Regions from separate parts of the Cellulomonas sp. EB106-03-03-XG116 genome, predicted to be linked through region 2. Evidence: riboswitches for the same ligand, from Rfam matches in the RefSeq annotation. Region 2 holds a riboswitch; the other holds the start of a gene.
The links. A riboswitch is a leader RNA that binds a small molecule or an ion and turns the genes downstream of it on or off. The one in region 2 is predicted to bind thiamine pyrophosphate.
Positions count from the first base shown of each region.

Region 1 (5,834 bases), on a different contig from region 2:
ACCACCAGGCCCTCGTGCGTCACCCGGAACGGCCCGCCGGCGACCAGGACGGCGCCGGGCCGGCTCATCGCGTTGACCAGCAGCACCCCGACGCCGAACGTCCAGAACGGCACCTGGGCGAGCAGCAGCCGCCGGCCGCCCACGCCGGCGCCCCACCGGGCCGACATGAGCCCGAGCAGGTACAGCGCCGCGAGCGCGGCCGGCTCCAGCAGGGCGAGGGTCGCGAGCGACACCGTGACGACCAGCAGCAGCTTGACGGTCGGGTTCCGGGCACCGAGCGCCGTCACCGGACCGGCACCCCCGCCGGGTCGGGCGCGCCGGCCGGGTCGGGCGCGCCGGTCGCGCGCAGGGCGCGGGCGTCCAGCGCGGCGAGCGCGCCGCGCAGCCGGCCCGCGTCGCCGACCAGGTCCGCAAGCCGGCGCAGGAGCCGCGACGGCCGCAGCCGGGCGGCGGCGAGGAGGCGCGGCTCGCGCAGCAGCGCGAGCGGGTCGACGTCCGCGACCAGCCCGCCGTCGGCGACGACCAGCACCCGGTCCGCGACCGACGCCACCGCCCGCAGGTCGTGGCAGGTGAGCAGCACGGCCCGACCCGCGCGGGCCGAGTCCGCGAGCGCCCGCAGCACGTCCGCGGTCCCGTGCCGGTCGAGCCCGAACGTCGGTTCGTCCGCCAGCAGGACCGGGCGGTCGTGGACGAGCATCGCGGCCAGGCTCAGCCGGCGCTGCTCGCCGCCGGACAGCCGGTGCGGGTCCCGGTCGGCGAGCGCGGCGAGGCCGAAGCGCGCGAGCGCCGCGGTCACCCGGTCGTCCGTCGCGGGGCCGGGCGGCAGCCCGACGGCGACCTCCGCCGCCACCGTGCGCCCCGCGAGCTGGTGCTCGGGGTTCTGCACGACCAGCGCGGGGCGCGCGCCCTCGACGACGCCCGCGAGCGGGGGCAGCACGCCCGCGAGGGTGGCGACGAGCGTGGACTTGCCCGAGCCGTTGGCCCCGACGACCGCCACGACCTCGCCGGCCCGCAGCCGCAGGTCGACGTCGCGGAGCACGGGCTGCGCGGCGGGCCGGCGGCGGGCCGCTCGACCCGCGGGCCGCCGTCCGACCGCGAGCCCCCGGGCGGAGAGCAGCACCTCCCCCCGCCCGGCGGCCGCCGGGGCGCGCGACGGCGGCGCCCCCGCGACCAGCGCCGGCAGCAGGTCGAACACCCCCGGCTCCCCGCCCGCGTCCCCGAGCGCCACCGCGAGCTCGACGTCCTCGGGCAGCCAGCAGCCGCGGGCGAGCAGCTCGCGCCCCGCGTCCCGGGCCACCTCGGCCGCGGGACCGTCGTGGGTGACCCGGCCGTCGGCGGACAGCACCAGCCACCGGCCCGGCAGCCCGGCCACGCCCGCGTCCCCGGCGAGCGCGTCCAGCCGGTGCTCGACCAGCACGCACGCCGCGCCCGTCGACGCCCGCGCCGCTGCCAGCGCCCCCCGCACCGCCGCGACGCCGTCGGCGTCCAGCATCGACGTCGGCTCGTCGAGCAGCAGGAGCCGCGGCCGGGTCACCGCCGCGGCCGCGAGCGCGACCCGCTGCAGCTCGCCGCCGGACAGCGCGTCCGTGCGCCGGCCGGCCAGGTGCGCGGCGCCCGCGGCACCGAGCGCGGCCGCCACCGCCGGCCCGATCGCGGCGGGCGGCGTCCCGAGGTTCTCCAGCGGGAAGGCGACCTCGTCCGCGACGTCCGCCAGGCAGACCCCGGTCTCGGGGTCCTGCGCGAGCACCCCGACCACGTCCGCGAGCGCCGCGACGCCGTGCTCCGCGACGGACCGGCCCGCGACCGCGACCCGCCCCGAGACCCGCGCGGGCACCGCGTGCGGGACGGCGCCGTGCAGGCAGCGCAGCAGCGTCGACTTGCCCGCGCCGGACGGGCCGAGCACGAGCACCTGCTCCCCCGGCGCGAGCCGCAGGTCGAGCGGGCCGACGCCCGCGCCGCCGTCCAGCACCGCCTCGAGCCCGGCGACGTCGAGGACGGCCGCCGGGTCGGCCGCCGGGTCGGCGCCCGGGTGCGCCGCCGGCTCAGGCACGGCGCGCCACGGGCTCACGCGCCGCGGCCGCCGCGCGCCCGATCGCGAACCCGTCCAGCACCCCGGTGCGGTGCAGGGCGTCCACGATCACCTTCGCCAGCAGCCCGCCGAGGACGACGCCCGACGCGGCCTGGAGCACGAGCCGCAGGACGAGCACGTCCTGCCCGTACCAGCCGAACCGGAACGCCGACCACCCGAACACCAGGGTCGCGCCGAGCAGCCCCGAGGCGGCGAACCGGGCCCAGCCGAACCGCCGGTACCGCCCGAGCGCGAACGGGATCTCGCTGCCGAGGCCCTGGAGCAGCGCGGCGACGACCAGCAGCGGCCCGACCGGCGACCCGAGGAACACCACCTCGACCACGGAGGCCAGCACCTCGGCGAGCACCCCGACGCCGGGCCGCCGGATGATCGCGACCGCGATCGGCGCCACGAGCAGCCAGCCGCCGAGCAGCACGTGCTGCGCGAGGTCGCCCGCCGGCCCCATCAGCACCGCGAGGCCGTTCCACGCCTGGACCAGCGCCCAGTAGAGGAACCCGAACACCACCCCGAGGACGACCATGAGCACGATGTCCTTCATCGCGAGCGGCCGCCGCCCGCCCGGGAGGCGCTCAGCCACGGGACCGGGTCGGGCTGTTGAGCGAGAAGGTCACGTGGCTGGTCACGTGCTGGACACCGCGGCCGACCCGCGCCCACGCGCCGACGACGGTCTCCACGAGCGCCCCCACGTCGCCCTCCAGCCGCGTGACGAAGTGCTCGGAGCCCCGGAACGTCCCGTTGTCCCGCGCCAGGGCGATCGCCGCCTCGATGTCCCGCATGTGGTCGGGCTCCACCCCGGCCCGGACGTCGTCGGCGAGGGGGTACAGCGCCCACTCGGCCGCGCCGGACCGGCCGGTGCGCCGGCCCGGCGGCAGCGCGACCGCGCGCGGGCCCGCGCCCCCGGGCAGGTCGCACCGCACCTCACCCGGGCAGCCGCGGGACAGGTGCAGCGTGACCGCCGCGTGCTCCCCGGTGGCGGCCACCGCGTCGACCAGGTCCGTGAGGTACCGCTGCAGGTCCGCCTCGTCGCCGCCGACGTAGGTGCTCACGTCGCCGGTCTGCACGACCAGGCCGTCCGTGGCCACGGAGCCGAGCACGCCGAGGATCGTCTCGGCGTACCGGTCGGACATCACCGCGACGGTGACGCGGGCGCCGACCCCGAACCGGAGCGGGTCGGCCACCAGGTCGGCGGCCTCCGCGGGCCGGGCGGGCGTCGACGGCGGTGTCGGGATCATGCGTCCTCCTGTGCTGGTCGGATCAGCACGGGAGGACGGCGGACGGGTGCCCGGCATCCTGCGAGATGTCGCTCCCTGCGCTGGCATGATCCAGATCAGGTTCTACGGTCGGAGTTCGAGTACTCCCTCTCAGCCCGGCTCACCGGACTCCCGTGCTCACCCGCACGCTAGCAGCACCGCACCGCGGGGGTCGCGCCCTAGGCTGGCCCCGTGAGCAGGTCCAAGAACGCGCGGTCCGGGACGCCCGCGCTGGTCGCGCTGGCCGCCGCCGGGGTCCCGCACACCGCGCACGCGTACGACCACGACCCCCGGAGCACGGTCGGCTACGGCCTGGAGGCCGCCGAGGTGCTGGGCATCGACCCCGAGCAGGTCTACAAGACCCTCATGGCGTCGGTCGACGGGACGCTCACGGTCGCGGTGGTGCCCGTCGCGGGGAAGCTCGACCTCAAGGCGCTGGCCCACGCGGTCGGCGGCAAGAAGGCCGTGATGGCCGACCCCGCCGCGGCGGAGCGCGCCACGGGGTACGTGGTCGGCGGCATCTCCCCGCTCGGCCAGAAGACCGCGCACCCGACCGTCGTCGACGAGACCGTGCAGCTGTTCGACACGGTGTTCGTGTCCGGCGGCCGCCGGGGCCTCGACGTCGAGCTGGCCCCGGACGACCTGATCCGGCTCACCTCCGCGACGGTGGCGGACATCGCGCGCGGCTGACCGCCCGCGCCGTCCGCCACCGCGCCGTCGCTACCGCGCGCTCCGCGCCAGCGTCCGCACCCCGACCAGCAGCCCGAGGCCCGCGGTCAGCACCGCCGCCACCGCGCCCCACGCCACCGTCGAGGACGCCAGGTCACCGGCGAACAGCGCGCGCTCGGCGTCCACCACGTACCGCAGCGGGTTCACGTCCGCCGCGACCTGCATCCACCGCGGCCCGGTCTCCAGCGGCAGCAGCATCCCGGACAGGATGAGCAGCGGGAACAGCAGCGTCTGCTGCACGGCCCAGAACATCCAGTCCTGCTTCCGGACGGCGATCGCGAGCGCGTAGGACAGCGACCCGATCCCGACGCCGAACACCGCGAGCAGCACCAGCCCCAGCAGCGCGCCGGCCGGGCTGAACGAGAACCCGAACGGCAGCATCACCGCCACGACGACCACCGACTGCGCGACGATCGGCACCATCTCCTTCCACGACCGGCCGACCAGCTGAGCCGACCGGGCCAGCGGGGTGACGAGCAGCCGCTCGTGCGCGCCGGTCTGCATCTCGAACAGCAGGTTCGCGCCGGTCGTCGACGTGCCGAACAGGGTCGTCATCACGAGGATCCCGGGCACGAACCAGGCCCAGACGTCCCCGCCGGGCAGCCCGTCCCCGACGGACCCGGCCAGCAGCGGCCCGAACAGCGCGAGGAACACCACCGGCTGGATCAGCCCGAACACGACGGAGAACGGGTCGCGCAGGGTCGGCAGGAGCTCGCGGGTCATCACGAGCCAGGCGTCGCCCCACCACGAGCGGGTCGCGTCGCGCGCGGGCAGGGTCTCGGCGGTCGGGGCCGGGGTCGTCGTCGCGGTCATGCCGCCACCTCCACGGGGTCGGTCGAGCGCGCGGCCCCCTCCTCGCGGAGGCTGCGGCCGGTGAGGGTCAGGAAGACGTCGTCGAGCGTGGGCTGCTGGCCCTCGGCCCGGGCGACGGCGAGCCCGCGGGCGCCCGCGGCGGCGAGCACGGCGGGCAGCGCGGTGGGGGCGTCGGCGACGCGGGCGCGGACCTCGGCCCCGTCGACCTCGACGTCGCGGGCGCCGGGCGCCCGGGCGGCGACCTCCGCGAGCGCCGGCGCGTCCGCGGGGTCGGCGGCCGCGAGCACCAGCCGGTCCCCCGCGAGCGTGTGCTTGAGCGCCGCGGCGGTGTCGTCCGCGATCACCCGGCCCTCGTCCACGACCACCACCCGCTCGGCCATCTGGTCGGCCTCGTCCAGGTAGTGCGTGGTGAGCACGACGGTCATCGCGTGCCGCTCCCGCAGCCGGAGGATGTGCTCCCACAGGTTCGCGCGGTTGTGCGGGTCGAGCCCGGTCGACGGCTCGTCCAGGAACAGCAGCCGCGGGGCGTGCACCAGCCCGAGCGCGACGTCGAGCCGGCGGCGCTGCCCGCCGGACAGGTCGGACACCTTGCGGCGGGCGAGCGGCTCGAGGTCCAGCTGGTCCATGAGCTCGGCGGCCCGGAGCCGCGCGTCCCGGCGGTCGAGGCCGTAGATCGTGCCCTGCACGACGAGCTCGTCGGCGGCGCGCTGCGCGTGCCCCGCGCCGTTGCCCTGGCCGACGTAGCCGATCCGGCGGCGCACGGTGCCCGGCTCGCGGGCGACGTCCGCCCCGGCGACCTCGGCGGTCCCGGCAGTCGGCGCGATCAGCGTGGTGAGCATCCGGATCGTGGTGGTCTTGCCGGCGCCGTTCGGGCCGAGCACGGCCACGAGCTCGCCCGGCGCGATGTCGAGGTCCAGGCCGCGCACGGCGTGCACCGTCGGCCCCTTGCCCCC
Region 1 is NZ_JBYTEP010000020.1:14,873-20,706, forward strand. It holds gene AC3WUG_RS09645 (energy-coupling factor transporter transmembrane component T family protein) at 1-287, opposite strand, end outside; gene AC3WUG_RS09650 (ABC transporter ATP-binding protein) at 284-2,050, opposite strand; gene AC3WUG_RS09655 (ECF transporter S component) at 2,043-2,666, opposite strand; gene AC3WUG_RS09660 (YkoF family thiamine/hydroxymethylpyrimidine-binding protein) at 2,659-3,321, opposite strand; TPP riboswitch at 3,377-3,485, opposite strand; gene ybaK (Cys-tRNA(Pro) deacylase) at 3,532-4,029, shown strand; gene AC3WUG_RS09670 (ABC transporter permease) at 4,060-4,881, opposite strand; gene AC3WUG_RS09675 (ABC transporter ATP-binding protein) at 4,878-5,834, opposite strand, start outside.
Region 1: another riboswitch for thiamine pyrophosphate. It lies ahead of AC3WUG_RS09660 (YkoF family thiamine/hydroxymethylpyrimidine-binding protein); the one in region 2 lies ahead of AC3WUG_RS11545 (thiamine ABC transporter substrate-binding protein).

Region 2 (5,834 bases):
CCGGGCTGCTCCGGATGACGCCGATCGACTTCCACGGCACCGTGCGCCCCTGGCCGCTGCTCGTGCTGGTCGGGCGGTTCGCCTGGGACCTGCTGCACGCGTCCGTCGAGGTGTCCTGGGTCGCCCTGCGGCCCCGGCACACCCCGCGCGGCGCCGTGATCGGCGTCCAGCTGCGGAACCACTCCGACCTCTACCTGACCATGACGGCCGAGCTGTGCTCGCTGGTGCCCGGCTCGCTGGTCGTCGAGGCGCACCGGCTGACGGGCATGCTCTACCTGCACGTCCTCGACGTCGAGCAGTCGGGCGGCGTCGAGCGCGCCCGGCAGAACGTGCTCGACCAGGAGGAGCGGGTGCTGCGCGCGTTCGCCTCCGACGACGAGCTCCGCGAGGCGGGCCTGCTGCCCGGTGGCCGGTCGTCCCGACGCCAGGAGGTGCGCGCGTGACCGCGGTCCTGCTGATCTGCGCCGCGCTGCTGACCGCCGCCGGCGTGCTCGCCCTGATCCGCGCCGAGCGCGGGCCGTCGATGCTGGACCGGACGGTGGCGCTCGACATCATCGTGACGGTCGTGGTCGCGGCGGTCGCGCTCTACGCCTCGGCCGAGCGGCGCACCGACGTGGTGCCGATCCTCGTGGTGCTGTCCCTGGTCGGCTTCGTCGGCTCGACCACCATCGCGCGGTTCGCGTCCGTCGAGCCCGCCGGCGAGGGCCGGGTGCGCACCCGGGAGGAGATCGCCGCCGAGGAGGCCGAGCGGATCCGCGCCGAGGAGGAGGCCGAGCAGGCCCGCCGCGCGCGCCGGGCCCGCGAGGCCGAGGGGGCCGCGACCGACGCGCCGCGCCCCGCGTCGGACCCGGAGGAGGTGCGCGCCGAGCACGCCGCGCACGGCGACGAGGCCCGTCGTGCCGAGGTGGTCGCCGACGAGGACCGGCGCGACCACGGCGACGAGCCGCACGTGGACGAGCACGGGCCGGGCGAGCACCGGCGGGACGACCTCGAGGCCGACGACGCGGCCGTCGACCAGGACGCCGCCGCCCGCGGCGCGCGCGACGAGGGGAGCGACCGATGAGCTGGGACTGGGACGTGGTCGCCGACGTCGTGGCCTCGATCTGCCTGATCGGCGGGGCGCTGCTCGCCCTCGCCGCCGGCGTGGGCGTCCTGCGGTTCCCCGACCTGCTGTCGAGGATGCACGCGGGGACGAAGCCGCAGGTGCTCGGGCTGATCCTGGTGCTGATCGGGCTGTCGCTCCGGCTGCGCTCCGGCGGGGCGGTGTGGGCGCTGGTGCTGGTGGCCCTGTTCCAGATGCTGACCGCGCCGGTGGCGGCGCACCTGGTCGGCCGGGCGGGCTACCGCACGGGCAAGGTGCGCCGGGACCTGCTGGTCGTCGACGAGCTGACCGAGGCCCAGGACGTGGCCACGCGGCGCGGCACGCCGCCCGAGGACGCGCCGGGCTCGGGCGACCGGGGCTGACGGAGCGTCAGCGGCGGAACAGCCCCGCCCAGAGGAAGTCCTCGCCGAACGCGTCCCCGGGTCCCGTGGCCGCGCGCATCCGGCGCAGCTCGACCTCCTCGAGCCAGCCGAACGCCCGGCGCAGGTCGTCGGCGCCGTAGGCGAGCCCGCCGCCCAGACCGCCCTCGCGGTACAGGTCGACGTCGTCGGCCCCGGTGCCGCCGCGGTCGTCGTGGCCGTCGTCGCCCGCCGCGAAGCACGCGATCCCGAACCGGCCGCCCGGCCGCACGGTGCGCTCCAGCAGCGCGCGGTAGGACACCCGGCGGTGCGGGGGCAGGTGGTGGAAGCAGCCGGAGTCGTAGACCAGGTCGTAGGGCTCGGCAGGCGGCTGCCACCGGAAGATGTCGGCGCGGGCGAACCGCACGTCCACCCCGGCCTCGGCAGCCCGCTCCCGGCCCCACGCGACGGCCGTCGCGGACAGGTCCAGCGCGTCGACGGCGCACCCCTGCTGCGCGAGCCAGACGGCGTTCCGGCCGGGGCCGCAGCCGAGCTCGAGCACGCGGGTGCCGGGGCCGACCGGCAGCCGGCCGTCGGCGGCCCAGGCGGCCAGGCTCTCGTCGGGCGCCCAGCGGAAGAACGGGACCGGGCGGTCGCGGTCGGCGTAGAACCGGTCCCAGAAGTCGGCGCCGCCCCGGTCCGTCCAGCGGTCGGCGCGCTCGGCGAACAGCAGGTCCATGAGGGCGAGGACGTCGTCGACGGTGTGCACGGAGCGGCCGGCGCCGACGGGGGGCCGGAGGGAGGGCTGAGACACGGCTGACCTGCACCTTCGTCTGGACGGGGTGCTCAGGCTAGGGCGCACCGGGGCCCCGCGGGCGGGACCTCCGGCCGTCGACGGCGCGCGTCGGCGAGCCCGGGGTCAGGCCTTCGGCAGGCGGCGGTTCTTGTCGACGCGCTCGACGAACTTCTTGGTCCCCCGGGTCGCGAACACCCGGGCCACCGTGACGGCGGCGGCGGTGATCGCGGCGGCCGCGACGACCTCGGCGATGCGCGGGTCGTCGTCGTCCTCGGGCTTCGGCGGCTTGTGCCCGGACGCCGCCTTCCACGCCGCGTCCACCGCCTTGCCGGCGATCCACGCGACGGCGCCCGCGACCACCAGGCCGGTGATCTTCGCGAACGTGGACTGGGTCTCTTCGTCGGCCACGGGACCTCCTGCGTCGGGACGGCTGTGCTCCGCCCCACGCTAGCGCCGCCGGTGCCGCACCGCAGGTCAGCCGGTGCCGGGCGGGGGCCGCGCCGCGCCGGTGTAGGGTCGGCCCCGAACGACAGGGGAGCGTCCCGGGCCGTGCGTGACACCGCGGCCCGACCGACGCTGAGAGTGCGGACGGAATCCGCAGACCCTCGCACCTGATCCGGTTAGCACCGGCGTAGGGAGTCGGGATCTCAGTCGCCCCGTGCCGTCGTGCTCCCCGGGGCGCGCCGGTGCGGTGCGGCCCCCTCGGTGCACATCGAGGAGGAACCACCATGGCGCGCACGCGCGCACGCCGCCGGGCACCCCGGCGGACCACCACCGCCGGGCTGGCCGCGCTCGCCGGCGTCCTGGCGCTGACGGCCTGCTCCGTCACGGGGTCGGGCTCGGGCTCCGACGCGGCCTCGGGCTCCGGCACGGACGGGTCCGCCGGGACCGTCACGCTGGTCACGCACGACTCGTTCCACGTCAGCGACGGGCTGCTGGAGCAGTTCGAGGCCGACACCGGCCTGACCGTGAAGCAGGTCGCGCCGGGCGACGGCGGGGCCCTGGTCAACCAGCTGATCCTGACCAAGGACGCCCCGCTCGGCGACGTGGTCTACGGCATCGACAACACCTTCGCGTCGCGGGCGATCGACGAGGGCGTGCTGGAGCCGTACGAGTCGCAGGCCCCCGCCGCGGCCGACGCCGAGCAGTACGCGCCCGACGCCTCGCACTCGCTCACCGCGGTCGACATGGGCGACGTCTGCCTCAACGTCGACCACGCCTGGTTCGCCGAGCGGGGGATCGCGGAGCCGACGTCGCTCGAGGACCTCACGGACCCGCGGTACAAGGACCTGACGGTCGTCACCAACGCGGCGACCAGCAGCCCGGGCCTCGCGTTCCTGCTCGCGACGGTCGGCGCGTTCGGCGAGGACGGCTGGCAGCAGTACTGGACCGACCTGACGGCCAACGGGCTGAAGGTCGCCGAGGGCTGGTCGGACGCGTACTACACCGACTTCTCCGGCGGCGGGGGCGGCGGTCCGCGGCCGATCGCCCTGTCCTACGCGTCGAGCCCGCCCGAGACGATCCCGGAGGGCGGCGGCGAGCCGACCACCGGCGCGCTGCTCGGCACCTGCTTCCGGCAGGTCGAGTACGCGGGCGTGCTGGCCGGGGCGCAGAACCCCGAGGGCGCGCAGCAGCTGGTCGACTGGCTGCTGTCCGACGCGGTCCAGGCCGACATCCCCGGGTCGATGTACATGTACCCGGTGAGCACGGCCGTCGACCTGCCGGAGTCGTGGGCGCAGTGGGCCCCGCTGTCGGACGCGCCGTACGAGGTGCCGCTCGACGACATCGCGGCGAACCGCGACACCTGGGTCCGCGAGTGGACCGACCTGGTCGCCGGCTGAGGCGCGGCTGACCCGATGAGCACCGCGACGCGGACGCCCCCGACCGGCACCGGCCGGCCGGGGGTGCCCGCGCGCCCGGGTGCCGCCGGCGGTGCGCCGGCTCGGCCGCCGCTGCGCGCGCCCTCCCGCGCCTGGGCGCTCGGCCGGGCCGGGGCGTGGGCGCTCGCCGCCGCCGTGCCCCTGGTGTTCCTCGGCACGTTCTTCGCGTGGCCCGTGCTGTCGCTGGTCGGGCGGGGCTTCCTGCCGGACGGCGCGCTGGACCTGTCCGGGTTCGCGGACGTGTTCTCCCGCCCGCGCACGTGGCGGATCGTCGGGCTGACCCTGGCCCAGGGCGCGATCGGTACGGTGCTGTCCGTGCTGCTCGGCGTGCCCGGCGCGTACGTGCTGTACCGGTGCCGGTTCCGCGGGGTGGGCGCCCTCCGGGCGTTCGTGACCGTGCCGTTCGTGCTGCCGACCGTGGTGGTCGGCGTGGCGTTCCGCGCGCTGCTCCGGGAGAACGGACCGCTCGGCTTCCTGCACCTGGACGGCACGTTCGCGGCGATCGTCGCCGCGCTGGTGTTCTTCAACTACGCCGTCGTGGTGCGGACGGTCGGCGGGCTGTGGCAGCGGCTCGACCCGCGCCCCGAGCAGGCCGCGCGGTCCCTCGGGGCGTCGCCCGCCCGGGCCTTCTGGACGGTGACGCTGCCGGCGCTGACGCCCGCGATCGTGTCGGCGGCGTCGCTGGTGTTCCTGTTCTGCGCGACCGCGTTCGGCACCGTGCTGGTGCTGGGCGGGATGCGGTACGGCACCGTCGAGACCGAGATCTGGATCCAGACCACCCAGTTCCTCGACCTCCGGGCCGCCGCGGTGCTCTCGGTCGTGCAGGTGGTCGTGGTCGTGGCCGCGCTGGCGGTGGCCGGGCGGGCGCGGGCGCGGCGGGAGCGGGCGCTGTCCCTGGTGGCGCCGGGGTCCTCCGGCGCGGGCCCGACCCGGCCGCACGCGGTGCCCGCGGTCGTGACCGGGATCGTGCTGGTGCTGCTGGCGCTGCCGCTCGGCGCGCTGCTGCTCGGGTCGCTGCGCACCGGCGACGGCTGGGGGCTGGACCACTACCGGGCCCTCGGCACCACCGGCGGGCGGAACGCGCTGACCGTCACCGTGTGGGAGGCGCTGGGGAACTCGCTGCGGATCGCGGTCGACGCGACGCTGCTGGCCCTGCTCGTCGGCTGCCTGGTCGCGCTCGTGGTGTCCCGCAGGCCCCGAGCCCGCGCCGCGCGACGCGCGGTCGGCGTGCTGGACGGGGCGTTCATGCTGCCGCTCGGGGTGTCGGCGGTGACCGTCGGGTTCGGCGCGCTGCTCACCCTCGGCCACCCGTTCGGCATCCAGACCGACCTGCGCAGCAGCGGCATCCTGGTGCCGATCGTGCAGGCCGTGGTGGCCGTGCCCCTCGTGGTGCGGACCGTGCTGCCGGTGCTCCGGGCGATCGACCCGCGGCTGCGCGAGGCGGCCGGCACGCTCGGCGCGGGTCCGGGCCGGGTGCTGCTCGGCGTCGACGGTGCGCTCGCCGCGCGGTCGATCGGGCTGGCCGTCGGGTTCGCGTTCGCGGTGTCGCTGGGGGAGTTCGGCGCGACGTCGTTCCTCGCCCGGCCCGACCTGCCGACGCTGCCGGTGGTGGTCTTCCGGCTGATCGGGCAGCCCGGCGCGGACAACTACGGGATGGCCCTCGCGGCGAGCGTCGTGCTCGCGGCGCTGACGGCCGGGGTGATGGCGCTCGCGGAGCG
Region 2 is NZ_JBYTEP010000027.1:23,272-29,105, reverse strand. It holds gene AC3WUG_RS11570 (Na+/H+ antiporter subunit E) at 1-443, shown strand, start outside; gene AC3WUG_RS11565 (MrpF/PhaF family protein) at 440-1,063, shown strand; gene mnhG (monovalent cation/H(+) antiporter subunit G) at 1,060-1,464, shown strand; gene AC3WUG_RS11555 (class I SAM-dependent methyltransferase) at 1,472-2,254, opposite strand; gene AC3WUG_RS11550 (DUF4235 domain-containing protein) at 2,360-2,644, opposite strand; TPP riboswitch at 2,758-2,891, shown strand; gene AC3WUG_RS11545 (thiamine ABC transporter substrate-binding protein) at 2,965-4,077, shown strand; gene AC3WUG_RS11540 (ABC transporter permease) at 4,093-5,834, shown strand, end outside.